Regions from separate parts of the Arthrobacter sp. 05L421 genome, predicted to be linked through region 1. Evidence: riboswitches for the same ligand, from Rfam matches in the RefSeq annotation. Region 1 holds a riboswitch; each other region holds the start of a gene.
What was found. A riboswitch is a leader RNA that binds a small molecule or an ion and turns the genes downstream of it on or off. The one in region 1 is predicted to bind S-adenosylmethionine.

Region 1 (5,724 bases):
CCGGCTGCTGGGCACAGACCCGCGGATGGAAGCGCAGGAAACCAAGGAACTGGGCACCGTCTCCTAGCCGGCCCCGCAGTAGGACCTTCGGCGCCGGGCCGCGGCCTCCCGCCCGGCAGCCCGGTTTGCCGGTAGTTTGGAACCATGAGCCAACCCGCTTCAAGCTACAACGATGACCTGCGCCTTGCCCATGTCCTGGCAGATTCGGTCGACTCCCAGACCATGAGCCGCTTCAAGGCGCTCGACCTTCGGATCGAGACGAAGCCGGACCTGACGCCCGTCACCGATGCCGACAAGTCCGCCGAGGAGGCCATCCGTGGCCAGCTCTCCCGGTCCCGGCCGCGCGACGCGGTCCTGGGCGAAGAATTCGGCAGTTCTGGCCATGGCTCCCGCCGCTGGATCATTGACCCGATCGATGGCACCAAGAACTTTGTCCGCGGCGTCCCGGTCTGGGCCACCCTGATCGCCCTCGTCGATGAGGGCGAGCCGGTGGTCGGCGTCGTCAGCGCGCCGGCGCTGGGCAAACGCTGGTGGGCCGCCAAGGGTGCGGGCGCCTACACAGGCCGCTCGCTCGCCGCCGCCACACGGCTGAAGGTCTCCAACGTCTCCAACCTCGAGGACGCCTCGCTGTCCTACTCCAGCCTGGGCGGCTGGAAGCAGCGCGGGAACCTGGACGAGTTCCTGGGCCTCACCGAGGAAGTCTGGCGCACCCGTGCCTACGGCGACTTCTGGTCCTACTGCCTCGTGGCCGAGGGTGCCGTGGATATCGCCTGCGAGCCTGAGCTGAACCTCTACGACATGGCGGCCCTGGTGCCGATCGTTACCGAGGCCGGCGGCCGCTTCACCTCGCTCGAGGGCGAGGACGGCCCCTTCGGCGGCAACGCCCTCGCCACCAACTCCATCCTCCACTCAGAAGTCCTCAAGCGGCTCAACCCCGACCTCGACGACCTCCTCTAGGCCCCCCTCAAGGATTCCCAAGGGCCGCTGTACGACGCTGTCCCCAGCTTCGCTGCCGTCAAGGCGTGGAGCGGGCATCGAGTGGCAGGAGGGCAGCCATGTCTGGATCGGTTCACCCCAAGGATCCCGAAACCCCCGACGTCGGCGTCGGTCCGGTTCTACTGGTCCTGGTTGCGAAGTACCGGGACCTGGACATTGAGTCCGCCGCCCGGCTCCAGGCCGTCTCCTCGGAGCTGGGCCAACATCTGCTCGCCAGCAGTTCCGCCGTGTCCGGAGCCGTGGTCGTGTCCACCTGCAGCCGCTTCGAGATCTACTGCGAGGTGGCGTCCAGGGACCATGTAGATGCCGCCTGCACCGTTGCCCTGGGTACGGTCCGCCTCTGCACGGGCCTGCCCGCCGTCCGGCTTGCGTCCCTGTTCGAACACTCGTCTGGCGCGTCCGCGGCGGAGCATCTCTTCGCCGTTGCAGCCGGCCTAAACTCCGTTGTGGTGGGTGAGCGTCAAGTCGCCGGCCAGGTCCGCCGCGCCCTCGCTGAAGCACAAGCCGCAGGTACTGCGAGCGGGCTTTTGGTCCGGCTGTTTCAGGAGGCCTCCCGCACGGGCAGGGACGTGGGGGCGCGGACCACGCTCAGCAGCGCCAGCAGGTCCATAGCATCGGTGGCCCTTGAACTGGCCACTGCCGGAGTCGCGTACCCGTCCCTGACTGATGCTTCCGTAGTCCTCTTCGGCACCGGTTCCTACGCCGCGTGCGTCGCGGAGATCCTCAGGAGCAAACGATGCCCCACCATTTCCGTCTTCTCCCAATCCGGCCGCGCGGAGGCCTTTGTGGCAAGCAGGGGTGGCACGGCGCTGACGGCACAGGTGCTGCCCGCCGCTGTTGCCCGGGCAGACATACTGATTGGCTGCAGCGGCACGGAGACGCGCATCGCTGCCGGCCAACTGGCGCAGTGGAGAGGTGGCAGTGGCCGTGCCCTCACCGTCGTCGATCTCGCTCTGAGCCATGACTTCGACCCCCACGTGGCGGATCTGCCGGGCATTGAACTGATCACCCTGGATTCAGTGCGATCCGCGGCTCCCCCTGCGGACTCCGAGGCGCTCCGCCTCGCCCGCACAATGGTCCGGCAGGCGGCGCACCGTTTCGAAGATCGAGAGGAACTGCGCGCAGTCGACGCCGCCATCGTGGCCCTGCGCCGGCACGTCCAGCAGGTCCTCGAGGCCGAAGTGGAGCGCACCATGAAGCAACATGGGCGCGGCGCCCAGGCAGAGGATGTGAACCTCGCGATGCGCCGGCTGGTCCGCCGGCTGCTTCACCTCCCCACGGTCCGCGCCAGGGAACTGGCCACGGACGGCCGCCAGCACGACTACGCGGCTGCGCTGGAAGCCCTGTTCGGCCTCAGCGTCCAGCCCGCTGGCGGCCGGAGCCCCGGGACCGCCACTGTGGTCGGCTTGAGGCGGCCGACTTGGGAATTGAGGGAGGCGGAGTCTGGGATGAGAGCGTGCGGCGGGGCCGATCCGCGCGGCGGATGCCCGGGAGCCTGCCCGGCGCGCCGCGTCACAGTGCCGTCCTTGGATGGTGTCACGGCGGCTCCGTAGCCCTGGTCCGTAACAATCCGCTTCACAATCGGTGACCGCCTTTTCCCCGGCTGCGCGTATGTCCTACGCTCGATGCAGGTCACGAGTGCCAGCGCTAAACCCCGGTTTGCTGGCCGGCAACCCTCCAGACGCGGTGGGGTGCCCCGGGTGACGACCTGGCCGGTCCGGAACGGACCCGGCAAGCGCGGATTCCCACGATGTGGGGGTCCTGGTCGAGTGAGGTCCCATGACAACTGCCATTTTTCCCGCTGCCCCCGAATTTCACGCCCTCGCGGGCCGCCCGCTGGCGGCCGTCACCGGGGCCGAAATCCAGGCCCCGCTGATCACAGGCGGCCATGCCCGCTACGCCAACCTCGACTACGGCGCCTCCGCCCCGGCCCTGTCCGTGGTCTCGGCCTACTTGAACGAAATCCTGCCTTACTACGCGAGCGTGCACCGCGGCGCCGGCTACGCATCGCAGATCAGCACGTCCGTCTACGAGAATGCCCGGGACATCGTGCGGGACTTCGTGGGCGGCCGGGCGGACGATTCCGTGATCTTCACCCGCAACACCACCGATTCCCTGAACCTGCTGGCCGGCTGCCTGCCGCTCCGTGACGGCCGGCCCACGGGCGAGGTCCTGTATCTCGACATCGAGCACCACGCCAACCTCCTGCCCTGGCAGAGTGTCCCGCACCGCAGCGTCGTCGCTGCCCCCACCCTCGCGGCCACCGTGGACCGCCTGCGGGACGAGCTCGCGCGCGGCGGCGTCAGCCTGCTTGCCGTCACCGGCGCTTCCAATGTCACGGGGGAAATCCTGCCGATCCGGACCCTCGCCGCCCTGGCGCACGAGTACGGCGCCAGGATCGTTGTCGACGCCGCACAGCTGGCCCCGCACCGGCGGATCGACATCACCGCGGACGACGTCGACTACCTCGCCTTCTCGGGGCACAAGCTGTACGCCCCGTTCGGCACCGGCGTGCTGGTGGGCCGGACGGACTGGCTCGACGCCGGCACCCCGCACCTGGCCGGCGGCGGCGCAGTCCGCGACGCCCGGCTCGACTCCGTCAGCTGGACCACCGGACCCGCCCGGCACGAGGGCGGCTCGCCGAACGTCCTCGGTGCGGCCGCGCTGGCCCGCGCCACCCAGGTGATCGCAGCCCTGGACCCGGAACAGTGGCAGGCCCACGAGGACGCCATCCGGTCCTTCCTCGTCGAGGGCCTGCAGGGCATCGACGGCGTGACCGTGCACCGGATTTTTGCCGATTCGTCCACCGCTTCTTCCCCCGGAGGCGACTTGCCGGGCACCGGCACCATCGGCGTCGTGAACTTTTCCGTGGAAGGCTACGACGCCGGGCTGGTGGCCGCCTACCTGTCGGCCGAACACGGCATTGGCCTGCGCGACGGGCGCTTCTGCGCCCACCCGCTGCTCAAGCGGCTCGGCCTGCCCGCCGGCTCCTTGCGGGCCAGCTTCGGCCTCGGCTCACGGCTGGAGGATGCCGAGCGCCTGCTCGCCGGCCTGCAGCAGTTGCGGCAGAACGGACTCGGCTGGGACTACGTGGTGGACGCCGGCCGCTGGGTGCCGGCCAACGATACCCGCAGCTACCCCCACTGGGCCCCGAACACCCCGGGCACCGCCGGTGCCGCGCCCTGCACGGAGGACTAGGCACGGCGCCCGTGCGGTAAATTCGAAAGGTATCTGAAACCAGCAGTACCTTCCCGAAGGAGAGCGCACGTGGCAAGCGGCGGGCCCAAGCTCCACAGTGAGCGGCGCCAGGAACTCGGCCAAAGTTTCCAGGACGGCGGCGAGCACTACGAACGCGTCCGCCCGGGGTATCCGCAGGAGTCGGCCGACTGGCTGATCCCGGCGGGGGCCAAGGATGCCGCGGACATCGGCGCCGGCACCGGCAAGTTCACTGCGCTTCTGGCGGCCCGCGGCCTGCATACGGTGGCCGTTGATCCCTCGGCCGACATGCTGGAGCAGTTGCGCCGCACCCTGCCGGAGGTCACCGCCATCGAGGGCAGCGCCGAGGACACGGGCCTGCCGCCGGAGACGTTCGATCTCGTCACGGTCGCCCAGGCATGGCACTGGTGCGATCCCCGCCTGGCGAGCACCGAGATTGCCCGGATCCTGCGGCCGCACGGCGTGCTGGGCCTGATCTGGAACCAACTGGACACCGCTGTGCCCTGGGTGCACCGGCTCTCGCGCATCATGCACGCCGGGGACGTCCACAAACCGCACTTCCGCCCGCCCGTGGGTTCCGAGTTCACCGGGCTGGAGAGCCACCTGACCCGGTGGGAGGATTCGGTCACCACGGCGGACATCCAGGAGCTGACCAAGTCCCGCAGCTACTACCTCGCGGCATCGGATTCCACCCGGGCCAAAGTAATGTCCAACCTCGACTGGTACCTGCACGAGCATCTGGGCCATGCCCCAGGCGCAGTGCTCCGGCTGCCCTACCTGACCCAGACGTGGCGGGCCTTCCGGATTGCGTAAGGCCCCGGCCGGGGCATATTGTTTCGGTATGCCTAATAATCGCTTGTAGGCATGCGAAACTTTGAACCGGGCGCTTTTCGGGCCGGTACCGATCATCGCGTCAACGCAGACGCGCCATTCACGGGAGCTGGCAGTGCTGGATGTAAGGGGCCACGAACAGTCGCCGCAGGACGCGCGCACCTATAAACATCCGGGTGCCCGCAAGGCCCTGATCGGCCTGCTGGGGCCGGCGTTCGTGGCATCGATCGCCTACGTGGACCCCGGAAACGTGGCCGCCAACCTGACCGCAGGCGCACAGTACGGCTACCTGCTGGTGTGGGTACTCGTGGCCGCCAACATCATGGCAGTCCTAGTCCAGTACCAGTCCGCCAAGCTCGGAATCGTCACGGGAAAGAGCCTCCCGGAGATCCTCGGCGAGCGGCTCAAACCGTTCTGGCGCCGCGCCTTCTGGCTGCAGGCCGAAGTCGTGGCCGCCGCTACCGACCTCGCCGAGGTGGTGGGCGGGGCAATCGCCCTGTACCTGCTTTTCGGACTCCCCCTCCCCCTTGGCGCCGTGATTGTCGGTGCGGTGTCGATGCTCCTGCTCGCGGTGCAGGCCCGACAGAAACAGCGGCCCTTCGAATTCATCATCATGTTCCTGCTCGGCATCATCACCATCGGTTTCCTGGCCGGGCTGTTCATCAGCCCGCCGGATCCGCG
Region 2 (5,724 bases), on a different contig from region 1:
AACGGGCAACCAGCAAATCCTATCCCGGGACCACCGAGACTAAGCTGTAGCCATGACCACTCCTGCCCCCGTTCCTGCACCCGCGACCGTGCTGGTCTTCCTGGACCCGGCGTTCGAAGGCGGCCGGGTTGCCGACGCGACGCAGCCGCAATTGATGGCCACGGACCTTGGCGCCACTCGTGGCGATGGCGTTTTTGAATCGCTGCTGGCGGTCGGCGGCAGGCCCCGCAAAATCCAGGCACACCTGACCCGGCTGGCCGGTTCGGCCCGACTCCTGGAGCTGGACATCCCGGCAGAGGACGCCTGGCGGCGCGCGGTGGACACGGCCATCGGCGAGTTCCGGCGCCAAGATCCTGCCATGCCGGCAGCGGGCGGCACGGACGAGGTTGTAGTGAAACTGCTCGTCACCCGTGGGCCGGAGGGCGCCGCCGCCCCCACGTGCTGGGTCCAGGCCTCCCCACCCGCGGCCGCGGGCCGACGGCAGCGCGAGACCGGAATCGACGTCATGCTGCTGGACCGTGGCTATGACAGCGAAGTCGGCGAGCGCGCGCCCTGGCTGCTGCTCGGCGCCAAAACCCTCTCCTACGCCGTGAACATGGCAGCGCTGCGCTACGCCCACCGGCACGGCGCCGACGACGTCATCTTCACGTCCGCAGACGGCCGGGTCCTGGAGGGACCGACGTCGACCGTTCTGCTGGCCCACCTGGAAACCGCGGACGACGGCGCCGGCGGCCTCCGCACCATCCGGCGGCTCATCACGCCCCAGCTGGACAGCGGCATCCTGCCGGGCACCTCACAGGGTGCCCTGTTCACCGCCGCCAAAGCTGCCGGCTGGGAGCTGGGCTACGGCCCGTTGGAGCCGAAGGACCTGCTGGACGCCGACGCGGTCTGGCTGATCTCCAGCATCCGTCTCCTGGCCCCGGTGAACCACATCGACGGCCAGGAAATCGGCACCCCGGAACTACGTCGCCAGCTCACGGCCGAACTCAGCGCCTTGTTCTCCACGATCGAATAGCAACACGGGGTCACTTACGGCCCATCCCGCTGCCCCGGACGGGCCGTAAGTGACCCCGCGTTGGTTTTTTGGTTTAGCAGGGCGCGCAGCATGAAGGCCTGAAGACCCTGTCCGCCACAGTGGCTAGGTGGGACGATCCATCCATGAGCGTGAGCCAGGAACCTTCCGCGCAGAACAGAGCGCGCGGCGCGGCAGCCAAGAGTTTTCCGGAGACACCGGCACCGACCACCCGGCAGTTGAGGACTTTTGATCAGCAGCGCCGGGCAGCTGAATTGAAAATCGAGCAAGTCCTGCAGGGGCCCCGGCATAGACGCGAACCGCACGGCGGGGCGCGGGGGCCCTCGCCGTTCTGTCGTTAGGGCACATGGTTGACGGGCCGGCTCCCGGAGGAGCTGACCCCGCAACAGCCGGCGGTGCGGGATCCTGCTTGGCCCAAAGCTGTCCGGAACCGCGGAAGTGGCCCTGGGCCACATGCCGCACGGCTGCCGCAGGTTTCGGCAGAAGTCAGGGAATCGCCCTAGCGTTATGAACGGCAGTCCAATGGATCAGGCAACCCTTGTTGGCATCACATTCGGCTATGTTGTTACCCTCGTCACCGTTTTCATATTGTGTTTGCCCCTTATTTTCGGATTAGTGCTGCTCATGCTCCTGGCAGGTACCGTGCGGCTGATCCTCTTCCTGGCGACGGCACTGACCGTTGGGCTGATCGGCTTGTTCAGGAGCCAGGCCGGCAGCCCGCGCCGGCCTGGACATGGGTCCCATCTCATCACGCACTGACCGGACCATGGTCGGGGGCGGGGCCGGGGCCAGGCGTGCTGGTCCTCACCCCAGGGCGTCCGCTGGAATTGCCGGGCACCGCCGGAACGAGGCGGGGTTGAACGCCGGGAGCATGAAGGTTGCCAGTACGGCGTCGAGCATTTCCGGGGCCCACGTACTGTTCTCCCCGAGGGTCGCGCAGACTCCCAGCACCACAGGGGTTCCGTCCGCGCGGCGGCGGATCTGGACCTGGACTGGCCCGGTCAGCCCGAGCGTGCGGACGGCGGCCAGGCCCAGCTTCCGTACGTCCCCGGCCTCGCTGGCGGGCACCCTGCGACTTACCTCGTCGCTGCCGGCGCGTCCATACGGAGTCCTGGTCTTCTCCAGGACCACCGCCACTGGCGCCATCGCGTTGCGTGCCGGGGTGCCAAACACCAGGCAGACATAGTCGGCGCCCGGGATGAACTCCTGGACAAGCTGCCCCGCGGGCATGTTCTTCCAGGTGACGGAGGCCGTTCCGGCCAGCACGTGGACCCCACGGGAGCCTTCGAAGACCCGCGGCTTGACCACCACGGGACCGCTGAGGCCGGCTAGGGATGCCGGCGCGGCAGCGAGGTCGCCCGGAACGCCGAACCGGGGCACCGGAATGCCGGCTGCCTGCAACGCCCAGGTGGTAAACAGGTTGTCGTTGGCGAGCGCCACCGCGGCAGGGTCGCCCACGATGATCCGCACGTCCTGGGCGAATCCGGCACGGGCTGCGGCCAGGACCGGAAGTTCCACGGTGAGGGTCGGAATGATGACGTTGATGGCTTCGCGATCCACCAGCCGGCGCAGGTCCAGGATCATGTCCGGGTCCGTCGCGGGCAAGAGCCTGGCCGCGGCTGCGGAGGGAGCAGCCTCCGCCTGGCGAGTGTCGGCGCGGGCGTCGGAGCCCAGATACGGAAGGCCGCGGGCTTCGAGTTGGGCCGCGACCGTACGGCCGGCGGCGCTTGCTATCCCGGTAACCAGTATGCGCGGGCCCACAATTGCTCCATTCCGCCGTCACCGGCGGGGCCGCTGCTGCGGCTCCGACGGTTCCGGCCACCGATTCATAGGCTTGTTGACGGACGACTCGATTTACGGACTGCTGATTGACGGACTGCTCGATTGACGGACTGCCCGGATCTGCCGCAACTCGCGCCGACACGCAGGACCATTCCCCTAGTAGACGGCGAATCGTCCGCGCACACACGAGTGGGCAATACCCGAAGTTGGAGCCCGCTACTACTTGCCTGAGGCACGCATACGGTCCGCCGGCCGGCACAGGCTGTCGGGCGTGGCCCGGTTACGGAACATGACGACGGCGGCCGTGCGGGCCGACGTCGTTGGTGTTACGTTTTTGGGGAGTAATGAGAACCGGCGCCAAGCCCTGACTGGCCGGTCGGCAACCCTCCCTTTTCGCGGCGGGGTGCCTCAGGTGAATACTCGGCATATCGACCATTCGAGCTGCAAGCGTGAAAGAGGAGATCCGTCGTGCCCGACACGTCAACACCCGCTGTACCCGAAATACTCAGTTCATCCGCCGCCCCAGACACAGCCACCCGTGCAGCAACCAGCGCAGCCCCCGCCGGCGAGGAAAGGCTGGCCTACCGCCTGTTCACCGGTGCGGATGACCGCGCCTTTTGTGAGCGCGTGTCGGCCGCATTGGCCGAGGGCTACGTCCTGCATGGAAGCCCCGCCGCCAGCTTCAACGGCAGCACCGTGATCGTGGCGCAGGCGCTGGTGCTGCCGGCTGCCATTGCGAGCGCGGACGCCGCCGTGGCCAATGCGGTTGATGAGCTCGACGCCGACGAGTTTGACGCTGTTGGGGCATTCGAGGGGCACGCATGAGCTACGCAGGAGACCTCAGCCCTACTGAGGCGTGGGCCAAGCTTGAGGCGGGAGCCATTCTGGTGGATGTCCGGACCGAGGGCGAATGGGCCCACATCGGCATCCCGGACACCAAGTCCGCAGAAAATGATCCGCTCTTCATCCAGTGGAACCTTGCCGGCGGCACGCCGAATCCGCACTTCGTGGAACAGCTAAAGCGGCAAGCACCGGAGCACACCGCCGTCGAACTGGTGTTCCTGTGCCGCTCCGGTGCCCGGTCGATCGCCGCCGCGACGGCCGCGACGGCCGCCGGCTACACCTCGTACAACGTTCTTGAGGGCTTCGAAGGCGAGACCGACCGCTTTGGCGAACGCACCGTCAACGGCTGGAAGAACCGCGGCCTGCCCACCAACCTCGGAAAAATCTAGTGACGTTCAATCCCGACGCCTCCGGCTGGGCCGCCGACACCCAGGCTGTCCGCGGCGGCCTGGACCGCACCGGCTTCCAGGAAACCACCGAGCCAATCTTCCTCAATTCAGGATTCGTCTACGAGTCCGCGGCCGCCGCCGAGCGCGCCTTCACTGGGGAGGACGAGCGCTTCGTCTACTCCCGCTACGGCAACCCATCCGTCGCGACATTCCAGGAGCGGCTCCGGCTGCTCGAGGGAACCGAGGCATGTTTTGCGACGGCGTCCGGCATGTCCGCCGTCTTCACTGCCCTGGGCGCGCTGTTGGCTGCCGGCGACCGCGTCGTCGCAGCCCGCTCACTGTTCGGCTCCTGTTTCGTGATCCTCAACGAGATCCTGCCGCGCTGGGGTGTGGAGACGGTCTTCGTGGACGGACCGGACCTGGAGCAGTGGCAGGCTGCGCTGTCCGAGCCGACCACGGCGGTGTTCTTCGAGTCGCCGTCGAACCCCATGCAGGAAATCGTGGACATCACCGCCGTGAGCGAACTGGCGCATGCCGCCGGCGCCACAGTGGTGGTCGACAACGTCTTCGCCACCCCGCTGCTGCAGCGTTGCGGAGACCTCGGCGCGGACGTGGTGGTGTACTCCGGCACCAAGCACATCGACGGCCAGGGCAGGGTCCTGGGCGGCGCCATCCTGGGCACCAAGGAATTCATTGACGGGCCCGTCAGGCAGCTCATGCGGCACACCGGTCCGGCTCTCTCGGCCTTCAATGCCTGGGTGCTCACCAAGGGCCTGGAGACCATGGCCCTGCGCGTCAACCATTCCTCGGCCTCTGCCCTGCGGCTGGCGGAATGGCTTGAGGGACAGCCGGCGGTCAGTTGGGTCAAGTACCCGCTGCTGCCGTCCCACCCGCAGTACCCCCTCGCGGTGAAGCAGATGAAGGCCGGCGGGACCGTGCTTACGCTGGAGCTTTCGCCTTCGCCGGGACGAACTGCGAAGCAGGCCGCCTTCGCGCTGCTGGACGCGCTGCGGATCATCGACATCTCCAACAACCTTGGCGACGCCAAGACGCTCATTACGCACCCGGCCACTACCACGCACCGCGCGATGGGCCTGGAAGGCCGTGCGGCGATCGGGCTCAGCGACGGCGTGGTCCGACTTTCGGTGGGCCTGGAGGACGTCGAGGACTTGATCCGCGACCTCGGCCAGGCGCTCAAACAGGTCTAGCGCTCAAACAGGTCTAGCGCTCAGGGCCAGTCTTCAAGCAGATCTGGCGCTGCCGGCTCCCCGTCAGCCCCGGCGAACCCTGCCCAGGGGCGATCCCTCGTCGGCCCGTCCCTTGGTGGCGGTACCCGGCGCGGCCCCCTGGGTAGTCAGTTCGACGGCCCGTTCGACGACGGCGGGCAGTCCGCCCGCCCGGAACGGCCCGCGCTGCAGCTGCGAACCGGTGCCCTCCGCCAGGATCCGCTCGACGCCCGCGCGCACCAGCTCCAGCTCGCCCTGCTCCTCGAGCACCGGGGCCACGAAATCCACCAGTGCCCTGACCACGTCCGCGGCCGGGGCAGGGGTGAAGGTTCCAAAGTCCAGGAGCTCCCCGCGCAGTCCGCAGTTGCTGGCCTGCCAGGCGGCCATCCGCAGCAGCAGTGTGGGCACCGGTGCGGGGTCGACGCCGTCGTTCCACTCCCGCACCGCCGAT
Region 3 (5,724 bases), on a different contig from region 1:
TGGTGAAGACGACGTCGGCGCCGGCGACGGCCTCGGCGATGCTGCCGGCGGCCTTGACTCCCCCGGCCTCGGCAGCGGCAACTGCTGCGGTGTTGAGGTCGAAACCGCGGACCTCATGTCCGGCGTTTGAGAGGTTGACGGACATGGACCCGCCCATGTTTCCGAGTCCGATCCAGGCGATGACTGCCATAACTTAAGCTCCTTTGCTTGATGTGCTGCCGGGAGGCCGGCCCGAAGGCCGGAACCCGGCGTCCCAGTGTCCAGCATCACACCGCTGATAGAGTGCAATCAAGGGAAAAAATCACAGATGCCATGTGCACAAATGCACACAGTCTGTGCCGGCTCCCCGTATCCGTTCACGACACACTCGCTGAGGAGGGACAAACGTGGACTTGCGTCGGCTTCCCAGCCCCGATGACCTGCTGATCCTGCTGACCGTGGCACGCCTGGGTCGGTTTAACGCGGTCGCGGAGACGCTTGGCACCACCCACACCACCATTTCCCGCCGCGTCCTGGCCCTGGACAAGCAGCTCGGCGGTCGGACCCTGGAGCGCAGCCCGCACGGTTGGGAGCTGACCGAGCTCGGCAGCCAGGCCGTCGCGGCGGCGGAGGCCATCGAGGACACTCTCGGTGCCCTGTCCAGCAGCATTGCCCGTTCCGGCGATGTGGTCTCCGGCCTTGTCCGGATCAGCACCCCGGACGGCTTCGGCGCCGAATTCCTGGCCCCGGCGCTCGTGCGGCTGCAGCGGGCGAACCCGCTGCTCAACGTCGAGTTGCTCAGCGCCACACGCAAGGCGAGCCAAAACCGCTCCGGCGTGGACCTGGAAGTGGTGGTGGGCAACATGGACACAGCAAACGCCCAGGCCATCTTCCTGAGCAACTATTTCCTCAGGCTGTACGCCAGTCCCGGATATGCGCAGGAGCACGGGCTGCCGGCAACACTCGACGACGTCCGGCAGCACGGCTTCGTCTCCTACGTGGAATCGGCGCTCCAGGTGGCCGAGCTGGGGCACCGCTCCACGCAGCTGCCGGTGCCGCGCTCCAGCTTCCAGGCCACCAGCGTCTTCGCCCAGCTGGAGGCCGTCCGGCGGGGCGCCGGGATAGGCCTGCTCCCCAACTTTCTGGTGGCGGGCAGGTCCGACTTCCTGCCCGTCCTGCCGGACGACTTCCAGCGCCAGCTGCCCATCTGGGCCGTGGCCCGGCCCGAGGCGCTGCGTTCAGCCCCCGTCCGTGCCGTGCTGGAGGCGATCCGCGGCGAAATCCGGGAGCGCCAGGACGTGCTGGCCGGCTGAGCCGGGCACGCTGCGTTTAAGGCGGCTGCCCGCCTTCGCGGGGGTCGTCAATTGCGGATCGGCTGGCACAAACGGCAACAGCCCGGGCCCCGCAGTGCGGGGCCCGGGCTGTTGGTGTGTTGATTCGAGCTTACTTCTTGCCTGCGGCCAGCAGGTCGGCAGTGCCCTGGGCGTCGGCGGCGTCGACGTCGTGCAGCGAAATACCGCGGGTCTCCTTGAGGAAGAACACGGCCACCATCGTTACCAGGCAGGCGCCGAGGAGGTAAATCGCCACCGGCGTGGAGGACTTGTACTGGCTCAGCAACGCGACGGCGATGATCGGAGCCAGCGAACCGGCCACGATCGAGGTGACCTGGTAGCCCAGCGAGACACCGGAGTAGCGCATCCGGGTCGGGAACATCTCGGCCATGATGGCCGGCTGGCCGGCATACATCAGAGAGTGGAACAGCAGACCGATGGTGATCGCGGCGAGGATGACGAGGTCGTTCTTGGTGTCCATCATCGGGAAGGCGAAGAAGCCCCAGGTACCACCGAGGACAGCGCCGGCCATGTAGACAGGCTTGCGGCCGACGTTGTCCGAGAGCTTGCCGACCAAAGGGATCACGACGAAGTGGACCAGGTGCGCCACGAGCAGCAGCAGCAGGATCCGCGAGGTGTCCGTCTGGACCACGACCTTCAGGTAGGTAATGGAGAACGTGACCACAAGGTAGTAGAGGATGTTCTCCGCGAATCGCAGACCCATCGCGGTGAAGACGCCACGCGGGTAGCGGCGGAAGACCTCGGCGACGCCGTAGCCCTTGTTCTCAACGGTGACCTCTTTGCGGGCTTCCAGGAAGATCGGGGCGTCCTGGACTTTAGTGCGGATGTAGTAGCCGACGATCACGATCACAGCGGAGAGCCAGAAGGCCACACGCCAGCCCCAGCTGAGGAACTCCGCGGATGACAGCGTGGCGGACAGGGTGAACAGCACACCGGTGGCGAGAAGGTTGCCCATCGGAACCGCCGACTGAGGCCAGCTGGCCCAGAATCCGCGCGACTTGCTCGGGCTGTGCTCAGCCACGAGGAGGACTGCGCCGCCCCACTCACCGCCGACGGCGAAGCCCTGGACGAAGCGCAGGAAGACCAAGAGCGCCGGGGCCCAGTAGCCGATCTGCTGGAAGGTCGGCAGGCAGCCCATAGCGAAGGTGGCAACACCGACAAGGATGATGCTCAGCTGGAGCAGCTGCTTGCGGCCGAACTTATCGCCGAAGTGGCCGAAGACGATGCCACCGATGGGGCGGGCAATAAAGCCGACCGCGTAGGTGACGAACGCGGCAATGATGCCGTCCAACTCCGAACCGGAATTGGGAAAGAACAGCTTGCCGAAGACCAGGGTGGCGGCGGAAGCGTAGAGGAAGAACTCGTACCACTCAACCACGGTGCCGGCCATGGAGGCCGTGACAACCTTCTTCAGGCCGGACGATTTGACGTCCGTTTCTTCAGCGCGCCTTGCGGCGTTTTCCGTACTCATCGTGACTCCTTCGGTGTCTCCGTCGACACCCTGTGGACCATTGGGCTGAGGACGCACGTGACTTAGGGCACATGGCGTCATTCCCCATGAGTATGGACGCTCCCGCCCTGAGCCTCAACAGCCATTAGTGCAGAGCGCGTCTGCAAAAATGCACAAGAGGTCGCGCCTAGTGGTCGAAGAAGGCCTCCCGCAGCTGGCCGCTGAGCTGGCCGATTTCGGTCAGGAAACCGTCGTGGCCGATGGGCGCTTCAATGATGTGCACTTCCGGGCGCCCGGGCAGGGCCTCGGCCAGTTGACGGGACTGGGCCGGGAAATACAAGCGGTCCGAGTCCACGGCCGCCACCAGGAACTCGGCGGTGGCCGGGGCCAGGGCCTCCTCGAGGCTTCCGCGCCCCCTGCAGACATCGTGGCTCATGAGGGCCTCGGTAATGGCGATGTAGCTGTTCGCGTCGAAGCGCCGGACCAGCTTGTTGCCCTGGTGGTCCAGGTAGCTCTCCACCTGGTAGCGCCCGCGCCCGGCCAGCGATCCGGCTTCCAGGGGCGCCTCCGGCTCCTGCGCGTTCCGGCCAAACCTGCCGTCCAGTTCGGCTGCGGAGCGGTAGGTGATGTGCGCGATGCGGCGGGCGAGGGCGAGCCCTGCTTCGGGTTCCGGGCCGCCGTAGTAGTTTCCGCCGTTGAAGTGGGGGTCCTGGCGGATGGCCAGGGTCTGGGCCTGCGCGAAGGCAATCTGTTCGGCTGTGCTGCTGGCGCCGACGGAAATCACGGCGCAGCGCCGGACCCGGCCGGGGAACGTGACGGCCCATTCAAGGGCGCGCGCGCCGCCGAGGGAGCCGCCCAGCACGGCGTACCATCTGCCGATGCCCAGGGCGTCGGCCAGCCGCGCCTCGGCGGCGGCGGTGTCCCGCAGGGTGACGAGCGGGAACCGCGATCCCCAGGGGCGCCCGTCCGGGGCCCGCGTGGAGGGTCCCGTGGATCCGTGGCAGCCGCCCAGGATGTTGATTGAAACGACGAAGTACTTGTCCGTGTCCACGGGGGCCCCGGGCCCGGCGAGCTGTTCCCACCAACCGGGCTCTTCGCTGTGGCCGCGGGTCACGTGCGTGTCGCCCGTCAGGGCGTGTTCGATGAGGACGGCATTGGACGCGTCATCGTTCAGGGTCCCCCACGTCTCGTAGGCGAGGACCACATCCGGCAGCGGAATCCCTGATTCGAGCTGCAGGTCACCGATCCTGACGTACTGGACGGTTCCGTCCGGGTTGCGGGATGGCTTGGTTTCAGGAACACCCGTGCGGGTGACGGCAATCGTCATGTGAGGACCTAACTTCGCGCTTGCCTGCCGTCAGCTGACCGGCAGGCCAGGTCCTCACCCGGGGCACCCCGCCGCAAAAGGAGGGTTGCCGGCCAGCAAGCCGGGGCTGTCGCTGGCACTCATGACCTGGTACGAGTCTACGAAAGAGGGTGCGGAAATCACGAAGATTGTGACTTCCATGTGACAGCCCGGCGATCAGACAGCCCCCCGCCGGCCGTCCCGTTCAAGGGAGGCCGGCGGCCGGCCGTCAGGTTTATCTGGCTTAACTCAGGCGGACTTGGCCGCGCGGAATCCGGCGTCGAGATCCGAGAGGATGTCGTCAATGTGCTCCAGGCCCACGGAGAGCCGCACCAGGCCGGGATTCACGCCGGCGATGGTCTGCTGCTCGGGCGAGAGCTGGCTGTGGGTGGTCGAGGCCAGGTGGATCACCAGGGAACGGACGTCGCCGATGTTCGCGACGTGCGAGTGCAGTTCGAGGGCATCGACGAACCGCTTGCCGGCCTCGGCTCCCCCGGCGATGTTGAATGCCACGACGGCGCCGGTTCCCTTGGGCCCGTACTTGCGGCCGCGCTCGTACCAGGGGCTGGACGGCAGCCCGGCGTAGGCAACCGATTCGACGTCGTCCCTCGCCTCCAGCCACTTCGCCACCGTGGTGGCGTTGGCCACGTGGCGTTCGACGCGCAGGCTCAGGGTCTCAATGCCCTGGGCGATGAGGAACGCGTTGAACGGGGACACGGCGGAGCCGAGATCGCGCAGGAGCTGGACGCGGGCCTTGAGGATGTACGAAAGGTTCGCGCCCAGCGCGCCGTCCGCACCGAGGTCTCGGGCGTAGACCAGGCCGTTGTAGGTGGGGTCCGGGGTGTTGAAGCCGGGGAACCGCCCCGGGTCCTTGCCGAAGTCGAAGTTGCCGGAGTCCACGATCACGCCGGCGATCGCGGCGCCGTGACCGCCGAGGTACTTGGTGGCGGAGTGGACCACGATGTCCGCGCCCCACTCGATCGGCCGGATCAGGTACGGGGTGGAGAGCGTGTTGTCGACGATCAGCGGCACCCCGGCCTCGTGCGCCACACGGGAGACGCCCTCGATGTCCAGGACGTCCTGGCGGGGGTTGGAGACCACTTCGCCGAAGAACAGCTTGGTGTTGGGCCGGACGGCGTCGCGCCACTGCTCCAGATTGTCCGGGTCCTCCACGAACGTCACGGAGATGCCGAACTTCTTCAGCGTGTGGGCCAGCAGGTTATAGGTCCCGCCGTACAGGCTGGGGCTGGCCACCACGTGGTCCCCGGCCTCGGCGATGTTGAGGATCGCGAAGGTCTCCGCCGCCTGGCCGGAGCTGAGCAGCAGGGCCGCGAGGCCGCCTTCCAGGCTGGCCACGCGCTGTTCCACGGCGTCCTGGGTGGGGTTGCCGATCCGGGTGTAGATGGGGGCGAGTTCGGCCAGCGCGAAGCGGTTCGCGGCGCTTTCGGCGCTCGGGAACACGAACGACGTCGTCTGGTAGATCGGCAGGGAACGCGCGCCGGTGGCGCTGTCCGGCTCCTGGCCGGCGTGGATCTGGCGGGTTTCGAAGGACCAGGCGTTGGACATTGATGCTCCTCAAGGGACTGGGCACAGCACCG

Region 2: linked by a shared signal. The riboswitch ahead of AC1DKQ_RS08675 (DUF1737 domain-containing protein) and the one ahead of AC1DKQ_RS00120 (aminotransferase class V-fold PLP-dependent enzyme) in region 1 are both predicted to bind S-adenosylmethionine.
Region 3: linked by a shared signal. The riboswitch ahead of metX (homoserine O-acetyltransferase MetX) and the one ahead of AC1DKQ_RS00120 (aminotransferase class V-fold PLP-dependent enzyme) in region 1 are both predicted to bind S-adenosylmethionine.

What each region holds. Positions count from the first base shown of each region.
Region 1 is NZ_JBFTOC010000001.1:23,274-28,997, forward strand. Features, by position in the region: gene rsgA (ribosome small subunit-dependent GTPase A) at 1-67, shown strand, start outside; gene hisN (histidinol-phosphatase) at 145-957, shown strand; gene AC1DKQ_RS00115 (glutamyl-tRNA reductase) at 1,056-2,549, shown strand; SAM riboswitch class IV at 2,627-2,740, shown strand; gene AC1DKQ_RS00120 (aminotransferase class V-fold PLP-dependent enzyme) at 2,776-4,194, shown strand; gene AC1DKQ_RS00125 (class I SAM-dependent methyltransferase) at 4,264-5,025, shown strand; gene AC1DKQ_RS00130 (Nramp family divalent metal transporter) at 5,159-5,724, shown strand, end outside.
Region 2 is NZ_JBFTOC010000005.1:123,813-129,536, forward strand. Features, by position in the region: gene AC1DKQ_RS08660 (aminodeoxychorismate lyase) at 53-1,015, shown strand; gene AC1DKQ_RS08665 (hypothetical protein) at 1,556-1,792, shown strand; gene AC1DKQ_RS08670 (ATP-grasp domain-containing protein) at 1,838-2,794, opposite strand; SAM riboswitch class IV at 3,156-3,271, shown strand; gene AC1DKQ_RS08675 (DUF1737 domain-containing protein) at 3,392-3,640, shown strand; gene AC1DKQ_RS08680 (rhodanese-like domain-containing protein) at 3,637-4,047, shown strand; gene AC1DKQ_RS08685 (O-succinylhomoserine sulfhydrylase) at 4,047-5,255, shown strand; gene AC1DKQ_RS08690 (glutamate--cysteine ligase 2) at 5,319-5,724, opposite strand, start outside.
Region 3 is NZ_JBFTOC010000004.1:204,502-210,225, forward strand. Features, by position in the region: gene mmsB (3-hydroxyisobutyrate dehydrogenase) at 1-190, opposite strand, end outside; gene AC1DKQ_RS07605 (LysR family transcriptional regulator) at 393-1,292, shown strand; gene AC1DKQ_RS07610 (MFS transporter) at 1,423-2,802, opposite strand; gene metX (homoserine O-acetyltransferase MetX) at 2,969-4,108, opposite strand; SAM riboswitch class IV at 4,120-4,235, opposite strand; gene AC1DKQ_RS07620 (bifunctional o-acetylhomoserine/o-acetylserine sulfhydrylase) at 4,376-5,692, opposite strand.